DNA from 2 places in the Cellulomonas sp. H30R-01 genome. Region 1 is predicted to be linked to the other one. Evidence: predicted binding sites of a transcription regulator. Region 1 holds the regulator's gene; the other holds the start of a gene.
The links. Region 1 encodes HspR, which represses chaperone genes until heat shock. Its sites were predicted from a motif close to AAGTTGAGTCNNNNNGACTCAACTT; they were not measured.

Region 1 (3,677 bases):
CCGGCTTCCAGCGGCTGCCGTGGGCGGCCGCGCTCGCGTGGAGCCACCTCGGCGGGACCGCGTTCCCCGTGCAGTCACAGCAGGACGGGTTCACGCCCTGGTACCTCGAGCTCGACGAGCTGCCCGGTCTCAACTTCGGCGGCGGCAACGCCCAGGTCGACCTCGAGTCGGACGCCTTCGACTGGTCCTGCGGCTGACGCACGCCCCGCCGCCGCGTCGCCGGTTGTCGCGCGGCGGGCCGCGACCGGCTGGGCTGCCGCGCTGGCTGTCGCGCGGCGGGCCGCTACCGGGTGGGCTGCCGCGCGGCGGCGACGAAGCGGTCGAGCGCGGCGGCGACGTCCGGCCCGGCACCGGGCTCGTGCCCGGGCACCGGTGACGACCGGATCGCGAGCGCCGGCCGTCCCGTCGCGCCGAGGCGGTCAGCCGCGAGCAGCGCGGCCCCGGCGGCGACAGGCTCGGCCTCCGCGACCAGCCGCAGCGGCGTGGGGCTGATGCGCGCCTTGAGGCGCAGCCACGCCGGGTTGGCCGTCATCGGCCCGCCGAGCACCGCGACCGACGTCGGCGCTCCGGTCCCGGCGAGACGGCTCTGCTCGTCGAGCATCCATCGCGCCTGCAGCGCCAGGCCGGCGAGCAGGCCGAACGTCGCCTGCGCGGTCGACCGGCCGTCGACGGCACCGAGGACGCGCGGTGCGGCGGTCGGGTCCGGGTCGGGGGTCTGGCGGCCGGAGACGTACGGCAGGACGAGCAGGTCGAGCGGGGCGTCGCCGAGGTCCGCGACCTCGGCCATGAGCGTGTCGACGTCGACACCGGACGCGCGCGTCCGCAGCCACCAGCCGACAGCCGCCCCCGCGCTCGACGAGCCCGCGAGCAGGGCAGGGTGCTCGCCGGTGACCGTCCGGACCAGGCTCATCCCGGCCGCGGCGACAGGAGCGGGCACGGGGTCCGACGTGAGGATCGTGCAGACCGCCTCCGCGGTGCCGACCGAGTCGGCGGCCTCTCCCGGGCGCCGCACGCCCGCGGCCCAGGTGCCGACCGGGTGGTCGTGGCCCGCGATCGTCACCGGCGTCCCGGCCGCCAGCCCGGCGTCGGTGAACGGGCCGTCGACGACCCGTCCGAGCAGCTCTCCTGGGGCCAGCACCTCGGGCACCTGCGACGGCCGCAGACCGACCTCGGCCAGCAGGTCGGCGTCGAAGGCGGTCGGGAGGTCACCTGGTCGCCCGAGCCGGTAGGCGCCGGTGCGTCCGGCGAGCGTGTGGTCCGTCGCGAGCCGACCGGCGAGCAGCAGCCCGACGAGGTCGGCCGCGCCCGCCCACCGGCCGGCGGTGCCACCGGCGTGCAGGGCGTCGGGGTCGTGCGTGCGCAGCCACTGCCACGTCGCGAGCGGGACCTTCGCGCTGGCGCGGACCCCGGTGGCGGCGAACAGGTCGGCGCGGCCGATCCGGGCCGCGAGCGCGTCGGCCTCGGCACCCGCGCGGTGGCCGTCCCAGCGCAGCCAGTCGCCGCGCGGGGTGCCGTCGGGGGCGAGCGGCACGCCCGTCTCCGCCATCGACGCGATGCCGACGGCGACGGGGGCGGGGCCGGCCGGGAGCACGCGCGCGACGAGACCGGCGAGGACGACGGCGGCCTCGCCGGGCGACGGTGTCGGCGCGGCCGACACGGCGAGCACGCGCGGCGTGAGCACGTCGACGAGCGCGACCTTGGTGTTGGTGGTCCCGACGTCCACCCCGAGCGCGGTCAGCACCGCCCCATCCTCGGGCATCCCCGACCGACCGCGCCGAGTTCGCGAACCCGGCACCTGGTGGCGGGCTCGGCGACCGCGCTGACGAGTCGCGAGCCGGGGGCGGGGCAGCCCCGGGTCAGGAGCGGGGGCGCCAGAGGACCAGGGCGCCGGTGTCCTGGCGCGGGCGGCGGCGGGTCTCGCGGACCGTGCGCTGGACGGCGACGACGTCGCCGCGCGGGTCGGCGGTGAAGACGCGACGGCCGGGCTCGACGAACGCGCGCAGGTACTCGACCTGGCGGCGCAGCCCGTCGACCTCGGCCTCGAGCTCGAGGATGCGCTTGATCCCGGCGAGGTTGACGCCCTCGTCCTGCGAGAGCCGCTGCACCTCGCGGAGCGTCGCGATGTCGCGCAGCGAGTACCGCCGTCCGCGCCCGCTGGTCCGCCCCGGCGACACCAGGCCGAGCCGGTCGTACTGGCGGAGCGTCTGCGGGTGCATGCCCGCGAGCTCGGCGGCGACCGAGATCACGTAGACCTTCGCGTCGTCCGACACCACGTCACCTCACCACCTCTCGCGTCGACCGGTCCTGGCGTCTGCCGGGTCGACGTGAGGTGCCGGGCGGTCGTCGCACCGGCACCTCACGTCGGCTCACTTCCTGGCGGCGTCCAGCAGGTCGGCGCGCACGTCCTCGCCGGACGTCGCGATGCCGAACGCCTGCACCGCCTCGCGTGCCGCGGCGGACAGCCGCTGCGGCACGACGACCTGCACGGTGACGAGCAGGTCGCCCACGCCCTTCGGCGTGGTGATGCCCTTGCCCTTGACCCGCAGCACGCGGCCCGACGGCGTGCCCTCGGGCACGCGGACCTTGACGGTCCCGCCGTCGAGCGTCGGCACCTCGATGGTCGCGCCGAGCGCGGCCTCGTCGAACGCGACGGGCACGGTGACCCGCAGGTTCGGGCCGTCCGACGAGAAGACGGGGTGCGGCGTGACGTGCACGGTGACGACGAGGTCGCCGGGCGGGCCGCCCGCGTCACCGGGGCGCCCCTTGCGGGGCAGCCGGATCTTCTGGCCGTCGCGCACGCCGGCGGGGATGCGGGCGGTGAACGAGCGACCCTCGACGGTCAGGCCGACGGTCGACCCCTCGGTGGCCTGCCGGAACGGCAGCGTCACCTCGGCGGCCAGGTCGGCCCCCTGCTGCGGTCCGCGAGCGCCGCCGAAGCCGCCCTGGTTGAACAGCCCGCCCAGGAGGTCCTCGAACCCGGCCCCGCCGGCGCCGCCCGCACCCGGGGACGTCGAGTAGCGGACGCGCCCGCCGGGACCGTTGGCCCCGCCGAACATGCCGCCGAACAGGTCCTCGAAGCCGGCGTTGCCGCCGCCGCGACCGCCCGCCGTGAAGCGGGCGCCGCCCGCCATGGCGCGCAGCTGGTCGTACTGCTGGCGCTGCTCGGTGTCGGACAGGACCGCGTAGGCCTCGCCGATCTCCTTGAACTTCGCCTCCGCGACCGCGTCACCCGGGTTGTGGTCCGGGTGCATGCTGCGCGCGAGCTTGCGGTACGCCTTCTTGATGGTCGCGGCGTCGGCGTCCTTGGGGACGCCGAGAACCGCGTAGAAGTCCTTCTCGAGCCAGTCCTGCCCGGTCACGGCGCCTCCCTCCTGGTGGTGATGATCGTCAGCCCTCCGGGTCCACGACCGCCACGCGGGCGGCACGCAGGATGCGGTCGGCCGTGCGGTAGCCGTGCTGGAGCACCATCTGGACGGTGGGCTCCGTGACCTCCGCGGAGTGCGAGTGCATGAGCGCCTCGTGCACCGCGGGGTCGAAGGCCTCGCCGGCCTGACCGTACTGCTCGACGCCCGCGCGCTGGAGCGTGGTCGTCAGCTTCTCGGCGATCGACGCGAACGGGCCGGTCAGGTCGCCGTGCTGGCGGGCCAGCTCGATGTCGTCGAGCACCGGGATGAGCG
Region 2 (3,677 bases), 860 kb from region 1:
CCAGGCGGCGACGACCTCGGCGACCTCGTCGGGCCCGACCTTGTCGGCGATCATCGGTGTGCCCTGCGCGGCGACCTCGTCGTCGGTCGTCTCCTCGCTGGCCTCGGCCTCGGCGATCTCCCGCTCCAGCGCCGGGATCTCCCCGTACTGGAGCCGCGCCGCAGCCTCGAGCGAGCCCTCGCGGAGCAGCCGCTCGGCGTCGGTGCGCAGCGTGTCGAGCCGCGCCTTGAGGTCACCGACGAGGTTGTGACCCGCCTTCTCCTTCTCCCACCGCGCGGTGAGGGACGCGAGGTCCTCGCGCCGGTCGGCGAGGTCCTTGCGCAGCCGCTCGAGACGGTCGAGCGACGCGGGGTCGTCGGACTCCTGGAGGACGACCTCCTCCATCTCCAGGCGCGTGACGGCGCGCTGCAGCTCGTCGATCTCGACGGGCGAGGAGTCGAGCTCCATGCGCAGCCGGGACGCGGCCTCGTCGACCAGGTCGATCGCCTTGTCGGGCAGCTGACGGCCGGTGATGTACCGGTCGGACAGGGTCGCGGCGGCGACGAGCGCGGCGTCGGAGATCGTCACCTTGTGGTGCGCCTCGTACCGCTCCTTGAGGCCACGCAGGATCGCGACGGTGTCCTCGACGGACGGCTCGCCGACGAACACCTGCTGGAAGCGACGCTCCAGGGCGGGGTCCTTCTCGATGCGCTCGCGGTACTCGTCGAGCGTCGTCGCGCCGACCAGGCGCAGCTCGCCGCGGGCCAGCATGGGCTTGAGCATGTTGCCCGCGTCCATCGCGCCCTCGGACCCGGCGCCCGCGCCGACCACGGTGTGCAGCTCGTCGATGAACGTGACGACCTGCCCCTCGGCACCGGTGATCTCGGCGAGGACGGCCTTGAGCCGCTCCTCGAACTCGCCGCGGTACTTGGCGCCCGCGACCATCGCCGCGAGGTCGAGGCTCACGAGCCGCTTGCCCCGCAGGGACTCGGGCACGTCACCGGCGACGATGCGCTGCGCGAGCCCCTCCACGACGGCCGTCTTGCCGACGCCGGGCTCGCCGATGAGCACGGGGTTGTTCTTGGTCCGGCGGGAGAGCACCTGCACGACGCGGCGGATCTCCGAGTCGCGCCCGATGACCGGGTCGAGCTTGCCGTCCCGCGCGCGCTGCGTCAGGTCGATGCCGTACTGCTCGAGCGCCTTGAACGTGCCCTCGGGGTTCGGCGTGGTCACGCGCGCGTTGCCCCGGACGTTCGGCAGCGCGGCCGCGAGCGCGTCGCGGCTCGCACCGGCGGAGCGCAGCGCGTCGGCCACGCCGGACTGCCCGGCGGCGAGCCCGAGCAGCAGGTGCTCGGTCGAGACGTAGTCGTCGCCGAGCGCGCGCGCCTCGGCGGACGCGGCCTCCAGGGCGGCGGCGGTCGCGCGCGACGCGGACGGCTGCGCGACGGTCTGGCCGGCCGACGACGGCAGGCCGACGAGCGTCGAGCGCACCGAGCGGCCGAGCGCGGCACGGTCGGCGCCGACGGCGTCGAGCAGCGCGTTCGCGACGCCGCCCTCCTGCTGGAGCAGGGCGTTGAGGACGTGCGCGGGCTCGAGCTGGGGGTTGCCGGCGGCCGACGCCTGCTGGATGGCGTCGCCGAGGGCCTCCTGCGAGCGGGTGGTGAACTTGGCGTCCACGGAATCTCCTGTCCGAGCGGTATCGGGGTCTGCCCGACTCAACATCGACCAAACTTGAGTCTATTCCGCTCAACTTGGCCGAGCGACCCGATCCGATCGGTGACGACGGCGGGGCCGGCCGTCCGGGCACCCTCGCCGACGCGTCAGGACGTCGGCCTGCCCGCGCACTGGCCGCGCCGGGTCCCGTCGACGGTCACCCCGTCGAGCACGGCGACCCCGCCCACGTTCGCGCGGCACACCAGGTCACCCGCGACGCGCACGTCGCCGACCCGCACCGGGCCCACGTTGCGCAGGAGCGTGAGCGTGCCGCCCACGGTCGTCGTCGGTGCGTCGGGTCCCGTGGGGCACGTCGCGCGGGGACCCACGTCGACGGCGGCCGCTGCGTCGCGGACGGTCACGCCTCCCGCGACGTCGGTCCCGCACACGATCACGCCGAACGGCGGTCGGGTGATCTGGAGCGACCCGCCGAGCGTCGAGTCCAGGATCCACGTCCAGCCGTCGGTGATCCGGACGTCGCCGTCGACGGTCGCGCGCTCCAGGTCGGTCTCGAACGCGCTCGACCGGACGTCGCCCAGCACGTGCACGTCCGCGAGCTCCAGCCACTGGCCCGGGCCGGTGACGTCACCGGCGACGGTCGAGCCGAACGCGAGCACGACCGCGGTTGCGGCGCGCAGGCGGATCGCGCCGAGGTCCGACCCGTAGACCTGCACCGACCCGGCGACGCGCAGCGTCCCGTCGACGGTCGAGTCGCGCAGCAGCAGGTACGAGCCCTCGGCCTCGAGGACCCGCACGTCGCCGTGCACGACGGAGTCGGTGAGCTCGCACGGCCCGTCGACGAGCAGGTCGCCGTCGACCACGACGTCACGCGCCTGCCACGGCAGGGCGCTGCAGCGGGTCACCCCGGACCCGTGCCCCGTCCGCTCCCGCGCGTCCGCGACCCCCGCGGGTCCGACCAGGGCACCCGTCGCGAGCGTCACGGCGGCGAGCGCCACGGTCAGCCGGCGGACATGAGCACGCATGGTCCTGCTCCCGACGTGTGGGGACGTGACGAGCCCAGTGTCCTCGCACCCTGCGGCCGTCACCGGTCCGATCGGGCAGCCGTTCGGATGGTCCGACCGTCGCGCGGGCGTGCTGCCGGCGAACGGTCGCCGACGCGTCACCTCCCCGTCGGCCGGGCGACACGTCGCGCGCCTAGCGTCGCGAGCGACACCGAAGAGAGAGCAGGGCGACGATGACCCTCACGATGACGCTCGTCCGGCACGGGCGCACCCACTTCAACGCACGCCGCGTCCTGCAGGGACGCTGCGACTCCCCCCTGACCCGCGACGGCCGCGCCGGCGTGCGGACCACCGCGCGGCACCTCGCCGACGTCCCGTTCACCGCCGCGTGGTCCTCGCCGTCCGGCCGGGCCGTCGCCACCGCGGTCGAGCTGCTGCGCCACCACGACGGCATCCCGCTGCGCACCGACCGCGGGCTGCTGGAGTACGCGTTCGGGATCTACGAGCAGAAGCCCGAGAGCGTCCTCGACCAGGTCGTCGCGTGGCCCGACCTGGTCACCGAGGTCCTCGCCGGTCGCCACCCCGGCCTGCCCGGCGGCGAGCACGCGCGCGACTTCATGGACCGCACGCGCGACGTCTTCGCCCGCATCGCCGCGCAGCACGAGGACGGGCACGTCCTCGTCGTCGGCCACGGCCTCACGCTCGGCGCGTACCTGGCGACGGTCGACGAGGTCGGCCTGGTGCCGCTCCCGAACGCGTCCGTCTCGACCGTCGATGTCGACCGCGACGGCACCCCCCGCATCACGAGCCTCGCCGTCGACGTCGCGCACCAGGGCCACATCGCGGCCCGCCCGATGCGCACCGCGACGGCGGTCCCGTCGGTCGCCTGACGCACGACCCGCCGTTCGACCCGGTCCTGGGTACCGCTCAGGCGCGTCCAGCGACCGCCAGGACCGGGTCGGCGAGCGCGGCAGTCACCCAGGACCGGGTCGGCGGGCGCGGCGGTCACCCACGACCGGGTCG

Region 2: a site for HspR is predicted at 1,708-1,732, ahead of clpB (ATP-dependent chaperone ClpB). Genes of this name have one in related genera too.

Annotation. Positions count from the first base shown of each region.
Region 1 covers NZ_CP048210.1:4,200,026-4,203,702, reverse strand. The annotation lists gene GXP71_RS18770 (hypothetical protein) at 1-197, shown strand, start outside; gene GXP71_RS18765 (L-fuculokinase) at 284-1,741, opposite strand; gene GXP71_RS18760 (heat shock protein transcriptional repressor HspR) at 1,857-2,270, opposite strand; gene GXP71_RS18755 (DnaJ C-terminal domain-containing protein) at 2,367-3,359, opposite strand; gene GXP71_RS18750 (nucleotide exchange factor GrpE) at 3,388-3,677, opposite strand, start outside.
Region 2 covers NZ_CP048210.1:3,342,874-3,346,550, forward strand. The annotation lists gene clpB (ATP-dependent chaperone ClpB) at 1-1,656, opposite strand, end outside; gene GXP71_RS14965 (hypothetical protein) at 1,800-2,675, opposite strand; gene GXP71_RS14970 (histidine phosphatase family protein) at 2,888-3,544, shown strand.